Regions from separate parts of the Castellaniella sp. genome, predicted to be linked through region 2. Evidence: predicted binding sites of a transcription regulator. Region 2 holds the regulator's gene; the other holds the start of a gene.
The links. Region 2 encodes sigma-54, which starts transcription at its own class of promoters, with help from an activator protein. Its sites were predicted from a motif close to TGGCANGNAANCTGCTTT; they were not measured.
Positions count from the first base shown of each region.

Region 1 (7,689 bases), 1.5 Mb from region 2:
GGCCAGCCCCGCCACATCCAGATCGGCATTCAGCCCCCCTTGGCGGGCCAGTTGGCGCTGCCGTGCCGCCAATACCCGTTCACGCACAGACGCAGAAGGCTCTCCTGCCGGCGCCTCGTGCCAGGCACTTTCGACCACCAGGGAAACATGCAGATCGATGCGATCCATCAGCGGACCGGAGACTCGAGCACGATAGCGCGCCACCCTATCCTGCGGGCAGAGGCACTGCCGTCGAGGGTGACCCAGCCAGCCGCACGGACAAGAATTCATCGCAGCGATCAGCTGGAAATGCGCCGGAAAACGACAGCTGCCTGCCGCCCGCGCTATGGTGACAGCACCGGTTTCCAGGGGCTCTCGCAAGGACTCCAGCGCCCTCCGATCGAACTCGGGCAGCTCGTCCAAGAATAAAATACCGTGATGTGCCAGACTGATCTCTCCGGGACGCGGATGGACGCCCCCACCCACCAGGGCCGAGCGCGATGCCCCATGATGGGGTGCTCTGAAGGGCGGCGCCAGCGACCACGAGTGCTGAGGCTGCAGCAGGCCATGAACTGCGGCGACCTCCAGGGCCTGCAAGTGGGTCAAAGGCGGCAGCAGGCTGGGCAGACGCTGCGCCAGCATGCTCTTGCCCACCCCAGGGGGGCCACTCATCAACAAACTATGCCCGCCGGCGGCGGCAACTTCCAGGGCACGACGCGCCAGGGCCTGGCCGCGTACATCGGCCAGACACAAAGAGGGCTCCTCGGCAATCCGCCAAGCTGCCGGGCTGGCGGCCTGCAAAGGCTGCTCGTCGCGAAAGTGGCGCACCACCTCGTCCAGGCTGCCCGCCGCCAAGACCCGAAGCCCAGGCACCAACGCAGCCACCTGAGCAGCGGGCGACGCCATGATCACAATCGCAGCGGGATCATCCCGCATGACCGCCAGGGCAATGGCCAAGGCGGACTCGGTCGGCACCAGGGTGCCGGTCAGGGACAATTCACCCGCCAGCACGTAATGCCGCAAGTCTGGGCTATGGCCCTGCTGATCAGCCACCTGTCCCGATGCCAGCAGCACACCCAGCGCAATCGGCAGATCGAATCGGCCCGAGTCCTTGGGCAAGTCCGCTGGCGCCAGATTGACGGTAATCCGCCCGGCAGGAAAGTCAAAACCGCAATTGAGAATCGCCGAACGCACGCGATCCCGGCTCTCGCGCACGCCGGCCCCCGGCAGGCCAACCACGGCAAAAGCAGGCAGGCCATTGCCCACATGAATCTCGACCTGGACAGGCCTGGCCTGCAGCCCGAACAAGGCCCGACTGGCCAGCACAGCGAGCGACATGACAACCCTCCAGAACAATGGCAGCAATACCAGCCACTATAAGCAGCGCAGGCGCAAAAAAGGGCGCCAATGCGCCCTTTTGTCCTAGCTCGTCAAGCCCTGCCTGTATCTTGGCGACGGGCGTATCCGAGTCGTGCTTATTCCTTGTTGCCAACCGCGCCCTGAATCGCGGCATCCGCCTTGGCGGCACCAGACACCACGGACTCGCGCGCACTGTTGGCAGCCTGCCCAGCTTTGTCTGCGAGTTCGCCAGCGCCGTCCTTGATGGCCTGACCGGCCTCGGACATTTTGTCTTTGGCCTGCTGAGCCGAGTCCTGGAGTTTTTCTTCCAAGGTGGGCTGCTGGACTGGCGCTGGGGTCGTGGAGTCTTGGGCCACGGGCGGCACGGGCGCCGGCGTGGGCGTCGATGAGGCGGAGGGTGCCGGTGCCGTGGAGGACGCGACAGGCGCAGCAGGCTCTTCAGTCTTGGAGCAGGCCGCCAACAGGCTCAAGGAAGCCGCCAAAGCAGCGATAGTCAACGTTTTATTCGTAATTTTCATGGTTTTTCCCCTATTTAAGATGATTGCATTCAGCTCGGTGCAAGTCCACATCGAATTCCCATGGCTCAAAACCGGGTTGCTGATCATTCTAGTGGGATCAAGTCTAGGGTAAACCCTGGCATGTAAGGACTGATTTCAGCCCTGCCCCCAGGGTGGCAGCCTATCCCCACCCCGCTTCACAGAGACAGCGCGCATAAACACCTGTCCAGGGCCTGAGCATGACCAGCACAACTCGACACAAAACTACAAGCTTTTCTACGCCCCCCGCTGTTTCTGTGCAAGCCCCGACAAGCACATGCCCACGGCGCACCAGTTCGACGCACCGTGCTTCAGCGTGGTGCAAACCCAGGCCATCGCCAAGCCGACGCCTTCTGATCAGCATTGGCATGAGTCTTGCTTTGCTTCATACGTACCCCCGACATCAGGAGCACGCATGAAACTGATCACCGCCATTATCAAACCCTTCAAGCTGGACGAAGTGCACGCCGCACTGATCGATATCGGCATACAAGGCATGACTGTCACCGAAGCCCGTGGTTTCGGGCGGCAAAAAGGCCACACCGAACTCTACCGCGGCGCAGAGTATCAAGTGGATTTTCTGCCCAAGCTCCAAGTCCAGATTGCCGTTTCGGACACCCAACTGGAACAGACGCTGGAATGCCTGTGCCAGGCAGCTCATTCCGGAAAAATCGGCGATGGCAAGATTTTCGTCACGCCGCTGGAACAAGTGATTCGCATCCGTACGGGCGAATCCGACGAAGCCGCTCTTTGAGCCTACCTCAAACATTGACTAGGAGTAACGACAATGGATAAAGCCGACGTAGTCTGGATGATGGCTTCGACTGTTCTGGTGTGGCTGATGTGCGTCCCCGGTCTGGCCCTGTTCTATGGGGGGCTCGCCCGGCAACGCCATGTGCTGTCGGTCATGAGCCAAACCCTGTGCACCTGCGCTTTAGCGATTTTTCTATGGTTTCTGTTTGGCTATTCTCTGGTGTTTACCCCGGGCACCGGCTTACTGGGGGGAATTGACCATCTGGGCCTGGCTGGCCTCTACCGGGCAGACGCCACCGACAACCTGCCGTTGTGGGGGTCCATGCCAGAACTCTTGTTTGCCCTGTTTCAGGCAACTTTTGCGGCCATTACCTGCGGCCTGATCACCGGCAGCATCGCCGAGCGCGCCCGCTTCGGGGCAGTCTTGTGTTTTACCGGCATCTGGTTTGCCTTGGGGTATCTACCCATCGCCCACATGGTCTGGGCCGAAGATGGCTGGCTGCACCTGCGGGGCGCCCTGGATTTCGCAGGCGGCACGGTCGTGCATATCAGCGCGGGAGTAGCCGGTTTAGTTGCGGCCTTTGTGATCGGCCCAAGGCTGGGCCATGGTCGACTGCCCATGCCGCCTCACAATCTGCCGATGAATCTGACCGGGGCTGCCCTGCTGTGGATAGGCTGGTTTGGTTTTAATGGCGGTTCAGCACTGGCCGCCAATGCGCAGGCCGTCCTGGCCCTGGCCAACACCCTGTTGGCAGCGGTCTGCGGTGTGCTGGCCTGGGCTGGAGCAGAGCGTCTGCTGAAAGGCAAAGCGTCTTTGCTGGGCGCCACCTCCGGGGCCATCGCCGGATTGGTGGGCATTACCCCGGCAGCGGGCCTGGTAGCCCCCAGCAGTGCCCTGCTGATTGGCGCACTGGCCGCCTGGGCCGTCTTTTATGGCGTGAATAGGCTCAAGCGACTGATCGGCATTGACGACGCCTTCGATGTGTTTGGCATCCATGCAGTCGGCGGCATCGTAGGCGCCTTACTGACTGGTGTTTTTTATTCAGCCAGCCTGGGTGGCCCCGGCCCAGCGGGGCTGAGTGCATTACTGAGTCAGACCTGGCGGCAGGTAGAAGCCATCCTGATCAGCATGATCTGGGCGGCGCTGGCGGCCGGCATCGCCGCTTATCTCGCCAACCGCCTGATTGGCCTTAAGGCCTCCGACGAACAGGAAACCCAGGGGCTGGACCAGACCGACCATGGTGAAACAGCCTATCCGACCTGATCTTCTTGCACTAAACGGGCGGCCAGGTCGGCTGCGAGCATGGGCCGCCCGTACCAATATCCCTGCCCATAATCGCAACCGGCCTTCAGCAGCAGTTGATGGTGTTCCTCAGTTTCGATGCCCTCGGCGATCACGCGCATGCCAAGCTGGTGGGCCATCAGAATGATGGCCTGGCACAGAACCAGATCTTCAGAACCCGCAGATAAATTACGCACAAAGCTCTGGTCGATTTTCAGCACATCCACCTTGAAACGCTTCAGATAGGACAAGGAGGAATAGCCAGTGCCAAAATCATCCAGGGCGATCTGCATGCCCGCATCTCTGAACACCTGCAGGCGGGCGGCGGATTCGTCTTCAGCCTCCAGCAGCAGGCGCTCGGTGATCTCGATAGCGATTGCAGACCCAGGCAGGCCATATTGCTGCAAAGCCTGCACCCAGGCAGTAGGATCCAGCCCTTCGTATTGAAACTGCGCAGGAGACACATTGATACTGAGTTCAAAATCAGCGTCAAGCGTCTGACGCCAAACCCGAGTCTGCTCCAGCACGCGCTCGTAGACCCAGTTGCCAATCGGCACGATCAGACCGCTGTCTTCGGCCAGCGGAATGAAGTCTGCAGGGCTGATCATGCCGCGCTCAGGGTGCTGCCAGCGCAGCAGAGCCTCGGCCTTGACGATGCGTCCATCGTGCATATTCACAATGGGCTGGTAGTGCAAGACAAACTCTTCCTCGTCCAGAGCCAATTGCATGGCGCGCAATAAATCTCGCCGAGTCTGGGCAGATTCACGCATATCGGCGGAAAACAGGGCGTATTGATTGCGTCCCAGATCCTTGGCCGCATACATGGCCAGATCGGCGTGCTTGAGCAGCGTGACCGCGTCTTCACCATCCTGAGGATAAAAAGTCACCCCCACACTGGCCGAAATATATACCGTTGTGGTGTTCAACGTATAGGGCTGCGCCACGGCCCTCAGGACCTTATCGCAAATCGGCATGACATCATCCGGATTGCTCAAGCCCTGGATGATCAGAGTGAATTCGTCCCCTCCCAACCGAGCCACCAAATCCGAGCCACGCACGCAACTCATCAGCCGACGCGATACCAGGCGCAGCAATTCATCGCCCTCGTCATGCCCAAAGGTATCATTGACTTCCTTGAAAAAATCCAGATCCAAGAATATCAAGGCAAACGGCAGACCGGAATCGCGAGACGTCTGGATGCAGCGCTGCAGATTTGTATGGAACATCTGGCGATTAGGCAACTGGGTCAGGTGGTCATAATGCGCCTGATGCCAGATGGAAGCTTCACGGCGACGCTTCTCGGTCACATCGGAGAACAGGCCAATACGGCAGTTGACGCTGCCATCGTCGTTGTATGACGTATTGATGGTGAGCTTTTCAACGAATTCTTCGCCGGACTTCCGCCGATTCCACAGATCGCCGCTCCAGCGGCCTGTCTCGGCCAAAGACTGCCACATCGCCTCATAAAACTGCATATCCTGGCGACCTGAATTCAGGAGGTTCAGGCGTTTGCCGACGACCTCGTCGACATGATAGCCAGTAATCGCCGTGAAGGCGGGGTTGATATCCTGGATCCTGGACATGGCCATCGACATCCGTGACCACCATGGCCTCGCTGGTATGGGCATAGACCAGGGCTGCGCGCTTGAGCGATGCGCGCTCGCGGGCGATTTCATCCAGCAGACGTTCGATGTGGGCAGCAGAGTCGTTCAAGGCCTGACCGAGCCGCCCTAGTTCGTCCCGCCGACGCAAGCGCGTGCGCGCACTGAAATTGCCGGCGGTCAATTGCTGGCACTGCTGCACCAGACGGTCAATGGGCAGCAGCACCTGATGAAATACGACGAAGTAAGCCAGCGCCAGCAACAAGATATCCAGCACAAACAGGGCAAAAGAGCTATAGAGGGCCTGCTCCTGCACCAACCGGGCATGCTGGATCAAATCCAGCATCAGGGCCTCGACGCTGTTGAGCAACTGATCGCTACTGGCCATGACCGGACTGGGGTCAGCAATAAAATGGCTGCGCCCATCCATATTCGCCTCTGAGGCCGCATGAAACTGGATGATGGACTGCTGGTAGATTTGCCAATCGCGCCCTACCCGGTTCAAATAGCGCGCCTGATCGTAAACAACCCCGGGGATGGTCAAATCAAAAACGGTGCCACCCGACATCAAGGCATGATAAGCCTGATCGAAGATAGCAGCCTGATGCTGAAATCGGTGGCCGTTCAGGCTGGGGACCATGGACCCGGCCAGGGCTTCAAGGGCAATGCGCTGACTGAGCATGCGCATCTTGCCGGCCACATTCACCGTCGAGGCCACATTGTCCGACTCATTGAGCAGTGAGCGGACAATGATGATATTGCTGACTGCCAATAAAACAACCAATGCGAAGGACAGCAATACCTTTTGTCTAAGGGTTTGGAATCCAAAAATACCGATACGCGGGCGGGCGACCGGAGCAGATGAAATCATGTGGTTCTCTAGGTCATCAGTCTGACGGCACAGGCTCGCCGCTCTGGCACAGTGTAATTGCCCTTACTACAGACAGGGATACGGAGAAAAATAAAATGCCGGATTAATTGATCCGTATCAAGCTGAGAGCGCACTCAGGTCGATGCGTTCGGCCCGATTCAGGGCGGAGGCGACCTTGACCCGCAAGGCATTGGAGTGCGCCTGACGAATTTCTTTCTTGACGTCCAGCAACTGCTGGGGATGCATGGAAAAACCTGTCAGGCCCAAACCCAACAACATGCGTGTGACACGCACATCGCCCGCCATTTCACCGCAGACCGAGACGGGCTTGCCCACGCGTTCGCCAGCATTGATGGTATGTGCGATCAGCCGCAAGACGGCCGGATGCATAGGATCGTACAAGGAAGCCACATCCCTGTCGCCTCGATCAATGGCCAGCACGTACTGGATCAGATCATTGGTCCCGATCGATAAAAAATCAAGCGTTTCAGCAAAAGGCTCGATGGCGATGGCCATAGCGGGGATCTCGACCATGGCCCCCAGCTGCACCTGGGTATCATGCGCAACCCCAGCGGCAGCAAGTTCGTCAGCAGCGCGCGCCAACGCCCGGCGCACGGCCACGATCTCGTGCATATGCGACACCATCGGAATCAAGATCCGCACTGGACCATGCGCAGCCGCGCGCAACAAAGCCCGCAGCTGCGTATTGAAAAGCTCTGGCTTGGCCAGGCAATAACGAATGGCCCGCAGGCCTAGCGCTGGATTGGTGGCTACCGTGGCCTCGCCATCCAGCGTCTTGTCCGCCCCGATATCCAGCGTCCGAATGGTCACGGGGCGCCCAGCCATGGTCCGCACCACGGAAGCATAGGCCTGATATTGCTCGTCCTCGGAGGGCAGTATTGCGCGCCCCATAAAAAGGAATTCGCTGCGGAAAAGACCTATGCCTTCGGCCCCGGCGGCCAGCGCATCGGCGGCTTCTTCGGGCAGTTCTATATTGGCCTGCATGCAAATCCGGATGCCATCCAGCGTGACAGCCGGCGCAAAGCGCAGCGCCTTGAGTTCATCGCGTTCGCGCAAGAACGCGGCCTGGCGGTTTTCGTATTCTTGGAGAATAGTTGGCGACGGATTCACGATCACCACGCCATTGAGGCCATCGACGATCAGCCAATCACCGTCACGCACCAGGGCGCGCACCAGCCCCATGCCCACCACCGCCGGCACATTCATGCTGCGCGCCACAATGGCCGTGTGCGAGGTGGCCCCTCCCAGATCCGTCAAAAAGGCACCGAATTTTCCACCACGCAGCCG
Region 1 is NZ_JAUCCU010000001.1:220,873-228,561, forward strand. Features, by position in the region: gene VDP81_RS01095 (YifB family Mg chelatase-like AAA ATPase) at 1-1,317, opposite strand, end outside; gene VDP81_RS01100 (hypothetical protein) at 1,455-1,856, opposite strand; gene VDP81_RS01105 (P-II family nitrogen regulator) at 2,290-2,628, shown strand; gene VDP81_RS01110 (ammonium transporter) at 2,662-3,891, shown strand; gene VDP81_RS01115 (putative bifunctional diguanylate cyclase/phosphodiesterase) at 3,879-5,483, opposite strand; gene VDP81_RS01120 (type IV pili methyl-accepting chemotaxis transducer N-terminal domain-containing protein) at 5,371-6,381, opposite strand; gene ptsP (phosphoenolpyruvate--protein phosphotransferase) at 6,499-7,689, opposite strand, start outside.
Region 1: VDP81_RS01105 (P-II family nitrogen regulator) is a predicted target of sigma-54. The motif match lies at 2,239-2,256, and genes of this name have one in related genera.

Region 2 (7,689 bases):
GTGCAACATATGGCGAACCAGGCCCAGGCCCATTTCGGCAGCCCCATCACCACAGTGGTCAACAACGCTCTGCCCGACTTTTCTTTTAATGGCGATGCCCGGCCCACCCTGGAAAATCTGTCCTGGGGCTCGATGCAGGCACAGATGGGTGCCGTACAAGGCGCCCTCAATACCATGCAAGCCACCTTGCCTGGCATGAAGTCCTTGGGGTTCGGACGCATCATCAACATCGGCACAAATCTATTCCAGAACCCGGTGGTTCCCTACCACGATTACACCGCAGCCAAAGCGGCCTTATTGGCTTTGACGCGGACAGCAGCCCAGGACCTTGGCGCAGCCGGAATCACGGTCAATATGGTATCGGGAGGGCTGCTGCAAACCACCGATGCCTCAGCAGCCACGCCCCCTGCGGTCTTTGATCTGATTGCCGCCAATACGCCTTTGCGCCGGGTGGTGACCCCAGACGAACTCGCCGACGCCGTATTGTTCTTCGCCTCGCCTTGGGCTCGCGCCATCACCGGACAAAATCTGGTGGTCGACGGCGGTTTGGTTAAAAACTAAGGGTTGCGCCATGAGCCAACGCAGCCTGCACCTGAATCTATTCCTGTTTGCCTGCGGCCATCACAAAGCCGCTTGGCGTGCGCCCGACTCATGCGCCGACCAATTAGGCAATATCGCTTATTACGAATCTGTGGCCCAGATGGCTGAACGCGGCAAGCTTGACGCGATATTTCTGGCTGATGGCCATTCAGCCGACCATATCGAAGACGGCCCACGCTGGTTTCTGGAGCCCTTGACCGCATTGGCCGCCATCGGGCGGGCAACCGAGCATATTGGCCTGATCGGCACACTATCCAGCACCTTCTGCACCCCCTTTCATGCCGCCCGGATGCTGGCTTCTCTGGATCACATCAGCCGTGGGCGCATGGGCTGGAACGTCGTGACGTCCATGTTTGACGCCGAGGCCCGCAACCACGGCTACGAGGCCATGCCCGACCATGCGCAGCGTTATGCGCGCGCCGAGGAATTTGTGTCTGTCGTCAAAGCGCTTTGGGACAGCTGGGACACAAATGCCCTGCTGTGTGATCGCCAAGGGCCCTACGCCGATCCCGCCCGCGTGCATGCCATCAAACACCAAGGCGCCTATTTTCGGGTAGACGGCCCACTCACCGTTCCGCGACCGCCTCAGGGCCGTCCCGTTCTATTCCAGGCAGGCGCCTCACCACAAGGCCGGGCGCTTGCTGCACGGCACGCCGAAGCCATCTACGCTGTCGCCCACGACCTGCCTGCCGCCCAGGCCTATTATCGTGACATCAAACAACGCGTCAAAGCGGCGGGCAGATCCGAGCCAGTACCGATTTTGCCTGGCCTGGTGACTTATGTGGCATCCACCCAGGCAGAGGCACGCGCCAAACAACAGGCGCTGGACGCTCTGCTGCCTGTTCAGTCGTCGCTCAGGCAATTAGAAGGGTTTATTTTTCAGGACTGCCAGGGCTGGGCCTTGGATGCGCCTGTGCCGCCACTGCCTGCGCTAGAGGATTTCTCGGGCCCCAAAGGCCGCTATGCCACCATATTGCGCATCATCGAGACTGAACAACCCACATTGCGCCAACTGCTTGGACGGCTGGCCGCCGGGGGAGGCCACTGCACCGTCGTTGGCACCCCGGATCAGATCGCTGACCATATCGAGCACTGGTTTCTAAACGAGGGGGCAGACGGCTTCAATCTGATGCCCCCCTCGCTGCCAGGCAGCCTGGACGACTTCATTGAGCAGGTGATACCGATCCTGCAGGATCGCGGGCTTTTCAGGCGCGCATACCAAGGCCACACGCTACGCAGCCATCTTGGCCTTGGCTAGGAAGCAGGAAGCCCCCCAACCCGACAGCGCCTGATTACACCTGCGATTGCAGATAGTTCTGCAGGCCCAGCTGTTCGACCAGATCCAGTTGGGTCTCCAGCCAGTCTATGTGTTCCTCGGTATCGTTCAGGATCGTCAGAAAGAGATCGCGCGACGCATAATCCTGCACTGATTCGCAGTATTTCATGGCTTCCTTGACGGTGGCCTGAGCGGCGGTTTCCAGCTTCAGATCGCAAGACAGGATCTCCGGCACGGACTCACCGATCATCAGCTTATGCAAATCCTGGAGATTAGGCAGACCATCCAGGGTAAAGATGCGCTGAATCAGCATATCGGCATGTTTCATCTCGCCGATGGACTCGTCGTATTCGTGTTTGCCCAGTTTTTCGTAGCCCCAGTGATTCATCATGCGGGCATGCAGAAAATACTGGTTGATGGCGGAGAGCTCGTTTTTGAGCTGTTGGTTGAGGTATTGAATAACGGTCTTATCGCCCTTCATGATGTGCTCCTGGCTGACGCAGCCTACACCTATGCAGACTGTAAGCCATAAGGCTAGCAGGTAATCGGACAGATAGACAGGGATGCCCTGCTCATGAGATGAGCAGGGTCTGAAGCTGGCAGAAGGCCAAACGCATCAAGCGACGCGGCGAATCTCGGTGCTGGCCAGCATGGGGACTTGCACCACGTGATCAGGCTCGACTGCCGGCGGCATGGCATCGGCGGCATACTGCCCACCCGGTAGATAGTCGGTGGCAGTCTCGGCGCATTGGCCGCAACAGGTGGCGACCCCCAGTTGGGCCTGCAGGTCGCTGAGATCCTTTGCCCCTTGGGCAATGGCTTCCTGGACATGGCGTTCGCTGATCGCGTTGCATACACAAATATACATGCGAATCATTATTATCCTTTATTACGCCGATGACAAGCGTTTCTTGCGCAGGCTGGCCACCGGTATTCCCATGGCTTCACGATATTTGGCGACAGTGCGGCGGGCAATCACAAAGCCTTGCTCGGCCAGCAACGTGGTCAAACGCGCATCAGACCAGGGTTTTTCCGGCTGCTCGGCAGCCAGCAGGCGGCGCATCACCGCCTGAATCGCCTGGGCCGACGCATCCTCACCGGTATCGGTCTGGACACCTGTTGCAAAAAAATACTTCAGCTCGCAAATCCCCCAGGGGGTCTGGGCATATTTCAAGCGCGTCGCCCGGGAAATCGTAGACTCATGCAAACCCAGAACCTGAGCCACCTCGCGCAATACCAAGGGTCGCAGGGCAGCCTGCCCATGATCCAGAAAAGCCTGCTGGTGCACCGCGATACATTCGGCCACCCGCAAAATCGTATGCCGCCGCTGGCCCAGTTGCGCAATCAGCAAGCGCGCCTGCTGCAGAGACTCGCGCAGAACCGGCCCAGTGGTAGTGTCCTCCATCTGGGCCAATAAATCCGGATCGACGCGCACGCGCGGTTCCAGCGCCGGATTCAGGCTGGCCTGCCAGCCGCTGGCCGCATGATAAAAAAGGATATCCGGCACGATGTAAGCAGGTGCCTCGTCTGTCCAGGCACTGGCTGGGTGGGGATCAAGCCGCAGAATGGCCTGGCGGGCCAGTTCCAACTGATCCCGGTCGCAAGCCAGTGCTGCACAGAGCTTGGCCCAACGGCCAGCCGCCAGATCCTCCAGGTGCCGCGTCAACTGCAAGGCCGTCGCCAGCACGGCGGCAGGCCATTCGGCGGCCCGGGCACGCAGCTGCAAGCGCAGGCATTCGGACAGGCTGCGTGCACCGATTCCGGCGGGATCAAAAGACTGCAACAGCCGCAGGGCCGTCTGCCATTCTTCATCCTCAACACCCAGGCTGCTGGGTAAAACTGCCGTATAAGCAGCGGGATCAAAATCCAGCCGCCCATGTTCATCCAGATCGTCGATCAACAGAGTCACCAGGGCTTGATCCCGCGCCGAGGCCCGGGTCGTATGCAATTGCTGCAACAGATGATCGGCCAGACTCTGCGCGGCAGGCGATTCTGGCATATCATCCGTTACTGTCCGGCTCGTGGGCTGCGCCCAACGGTGCTCCAGCATTTCAGCTTGTGCCGATGCCGCCTCGGGTGGCGTTTCATCACGCTGCAACAAGGGGTTTTCCGTCAGAGCCCGGGCAATTTCCAAATCCAGTTCCTGGGTCGAACACTGCAGCAGGTTCAGCGCTTGACGCAGTTGCGGGGTCAGCACCAATTGCTGATGCTGCCCCAGCTCCAGGGACGCTTGCGTACGCATATTCACTTGACTGACACCATGACTCAGGACGCCTTCAAAACTCCCAGCCCTCAGGACTCCAGCTTGTTGCGCAAAACCCTGATGCGCTTGACCGCCGCAGCAAAACTCATGGCCACCGCCGTTGTGGTACTGGTGGTACTGGTCTGGTATGACCTGCTGAATCGCCTGCTGGCCTTTGGCAATGGTATTGATTATGCCGGAAACCATGTGGTGGGAACTGAAGCCACGGCCTTGCTGCAGCGCTATAACCCTTACTTCTGGTGGGCGCTGGTCGCCCTGGTCACCATCATGCTGGCCTGGCTGGTCTCGTTGGCCATCCGTCGCATCATGGCCCAAGCACGCCGCAAAACGGTAGACGACCATTCGTTTCAACAACTGGCCCAACAACTGTCGGCCCCCGCCCTGGATGTGCTGCTGTGGGCCTGGCAGCCCCAGGACGACCCCTTGCGCGTAGGCGACCTGCAGCTGGCCCAACAAGAGCTCAGCCGCGGGCGCTCTGCACGCCTGCAACAGGCCGCCTTGCAGCTGGCAACGCTGAAAAACGCCCGCGACCGCCAGCAAAACAGCCAATAGGAAAGCGGCGGCGCGGCAAGGATTATGATCTGTTAGTCTCAAGGCCAAGTGCCCCCTGATCGATCGTCGGGCACGATACAGGATACTGCCCTCATGACCGCACGCCCCTCCGACACCCCTTCGGCCCTGTCAGCCGATGACCGCAGCTGGACCCGACACGCCATCACCATCCTGGAGGCCGACGGCCGACGCTCGGCGGATACGCACCTGGTCAAGCCGGATTTCCCCGGCCTGGCCAGCATCGACATCTACTTCAAGGATGAAAGCACCCACCCCACCGGCAGCCTGAAACATCGGCTGGCGCGGTCGCTGTTCCTGTACGGCATCTGCAACGGACACATCCGCCGCCAGACCACTCTGGTCGAGGCCTCATCCGGATCAACTGCGGTTTCCGAAGCCTATTTCGCCCGCCTGCTGGGCCTGCCGTTTACAGCGGTCATGCCCAAGTCCACCAGCCAGCAGAAAATCCAGGCCATCGAATGCTTTGGCGGCCATTGCCACTTCGTGGATCACACCCACGAAATCTATGCCGTGGCGCAGGCCATCGCCGATAAAACCGGCGGCTATTACCTGGATCAGTTCACCCATGCCGAACGCGCCACCGACTGGCGCGGCAACAACAACATCGCCGACAGCATTTTCCGCCAAATGTCAGGTGAACCCAATCCTGTGCCCCGCTGGGTAGTCATGAGTGCCGGCACAGGCGGCACCTCGGCCACCATTGGCCGCTTCATCCGCTATCGCAACCTGGACACCCGCCTATGCGTGGTGGATGTCGAAGGCTCGGCTTTTTACGATGCCTGGCGCACCGGCGATAAAAACATCACGGCCCAGGGTTCGCGCATCGAGGGCATTGGTCGCCCTCGGGTAGAACCTTCGTTCATCCCCGGCGTGATCGACGAGATGATCCGCATCCCCGATGCAGCCTCGATTGCCGCAGCCCACGTGCTGTCGGCACGTCTGTTTCGACGCGTAGGCGGATCGACCGGCACGAACTTCATGGGCGTCCTGAGCCTTGCTGCCCGCATGCGCCAGCAAGGCGAATCCGGCTCGATCGTCACCTTGATCTGCGACAGCGGAGATCGCTACGCCACTACCTATTATGATAATGACTGGCTCAAGGCCCAAGGCTTCGAGATCGGTGCATGGAGGACGAAAATCGAAGCATTCCTGGACAGCGGCACGGGAGAATTACTGTAATTTTTCTGCTGTCCGGACGCTAAGCCCGGACAGCAGAAACCCGCGATCAGCGGTTGCGCCACCAATACACCACCACGCCCAGGATCAAGGCAATCCCCAGGTATCCCAGCAGCGGATATACCGTCCCGACCAGCGTCGTGAAGCCGGCGAAGCTCAACCCCAGCCCCACAAAGGTGGACACAATGCTGATCACCCGGAACTTCGGCGTCTCGGGGTCTGCAAAACGTGCGCTGAAGGCAAAGAACATCCCCACCGCCGTGCTATAGATCATGCAGCACAGCGAGAGCATCATCAGCCAGCCCAGCCAGGGATTAAGCGTTTTTGCCAGCAGCACCGTGGGCATTTCCGCCCCCTGGATCTGATCCAGATTGGCGAACAGCCCGATATTCAGCAGCAGAATCAGTACGCCCAATCCCACCCCACCGAGTATGCCGCCGCGCGTCGTATTGTGCAGATTGTTGCTACTACCCGACAAAACCGCCAGCAGCGGAAAACCCACGGCAATATTGAAGGACGCGTACAACACCCCACCCAAGAACCAGTTGGGGGCCGCGCGATCCTCCTGGGTTGCCGCCAGGGCATTCAGCGTGGCCACGCTGGTATCACTGCGCACCAGGGCATAGATGACCAACACAATCACCAGGGCCAGCAGCAGCGGCGTGACCGAACTGATCAGATCCACAATGCGCTGCACATTCAGGCACAAGGTCAAGGACACCAGCACGGCCATGAACAGGCCACCGGCCAGCACCGGCAGTTCGAAGTGCTCGCGAAACAGCGACCCCGTCCCCGCCAGCATGGCAACGCCAACCCCGAATAAAAAGAAAATCAGCGCCAGATCGACAATGGACCCCAGTCGTTGGCCGAAAATCGCATCCAGCACGACTTTATGAGAATGCGCATGCAACTGCGTCCCCATACGCGCCACCTGCATCCCCAAGAAAGCAAACAAGAGCCCGGATACCAGGGTGCCTGCCACCCCCCACAAACCGAAATTAGTAAAAAACTGCAGGACCTCCTGTCCGGAAGCAAAACCGCCACCAATAATGACGCTCATGTAAGCCGAAGCCAACTGAAGCACCTGTCTGTTCATAATAATCTCCAGGATCAGACGCACAGGCCACAAGCCAAGTTGGATTGTGGATGACGCGCGCATTGTGTCAAGACAAGGCCATTATGGCACTTGCGAAAATTTCAAAAATATGTTCGACTTACACCTTATGAACATCCTTTACGCACCGACCCCGTCCAGCCTGCAGGCACCTGCAGCCGGGTTTGTGCGTCTGCCAGGAACCGTACTGCACGGTGCGCCTGCGCGTCCACTGATTGCCTCGTCTGGCCTGCTACTACTACCGATCGGTTGCCGGGCCTAGCGCCGCGTGGCAGTTCGGCAGCCTTTCCAGAGCCACAGTTTCGCCATCCGCGATTCCATTCAGTCCGTGATCCGGACCTTGCCCCAAGACAGGTATCATCATGATCAAGAACCCAGCCTCCAAATACGTTCCGTTCGTCCCGTTCGCCCAAGACTACGCCGAGCGCACCTGGCCCAGCCAGCGCATCACCAGGCCGCCCATCTGGATGAGCACCGATCTGCGCGACGGCAACCAAGCCCTGATCGAACCCATGAGCGTAGACCGCAAGCTGCGGTTTTTTGATCAACTGATCAAAATCGGCTTCAAGGAAATCGAGGTCGGCTTCCCGTCCGCATCCCAGACCGACTACGACTTCGTCCGTAAACTGATCGACGAAAACCGCATCCCGGACGACGTCACCATTATTGGCCTGACCCAGGCGCGCG
Region 2 is NZ_JAUCCU010000001.1:1,706,488-1,714,176, reverse strand. Features, by position in the region: gene VDP81_RS08285 (3-oxoacyl-ACP reductase) at 1-561, shown strand, start outside; gene VDP81_RS08280 (LLM class flavin-dependent oxidoreductase) at 572-1,858, shown strand; gene bfr (bacterioferritin) at 1,893-2,357, opposite strand; gene VDP81_RS08270 ((2Fe-2S)-binding protein) at 2,493-2,744, opposite strand; gene rpoN (RNA polymerase factor sigma-54) at 2,766-4,118, opposite strand; gene VDP81_RS08260 (hypothetical protein) at 4,125-4,691, shown strand; gene VDP81_RS08255 (PLP-dependent cysteine synthase family protein) at 4,785-5,891, shown strand; gene VDP81_RS08250 (hypothetical protein) at 5,938-6,984, opposite strand; gene VDP81_RS08245 (hypothetical protein) at 7,112-7,264, shown strand; gene leuA (2-isopropylmalate synthase) at 7,362-7,689, shown strand, end outside.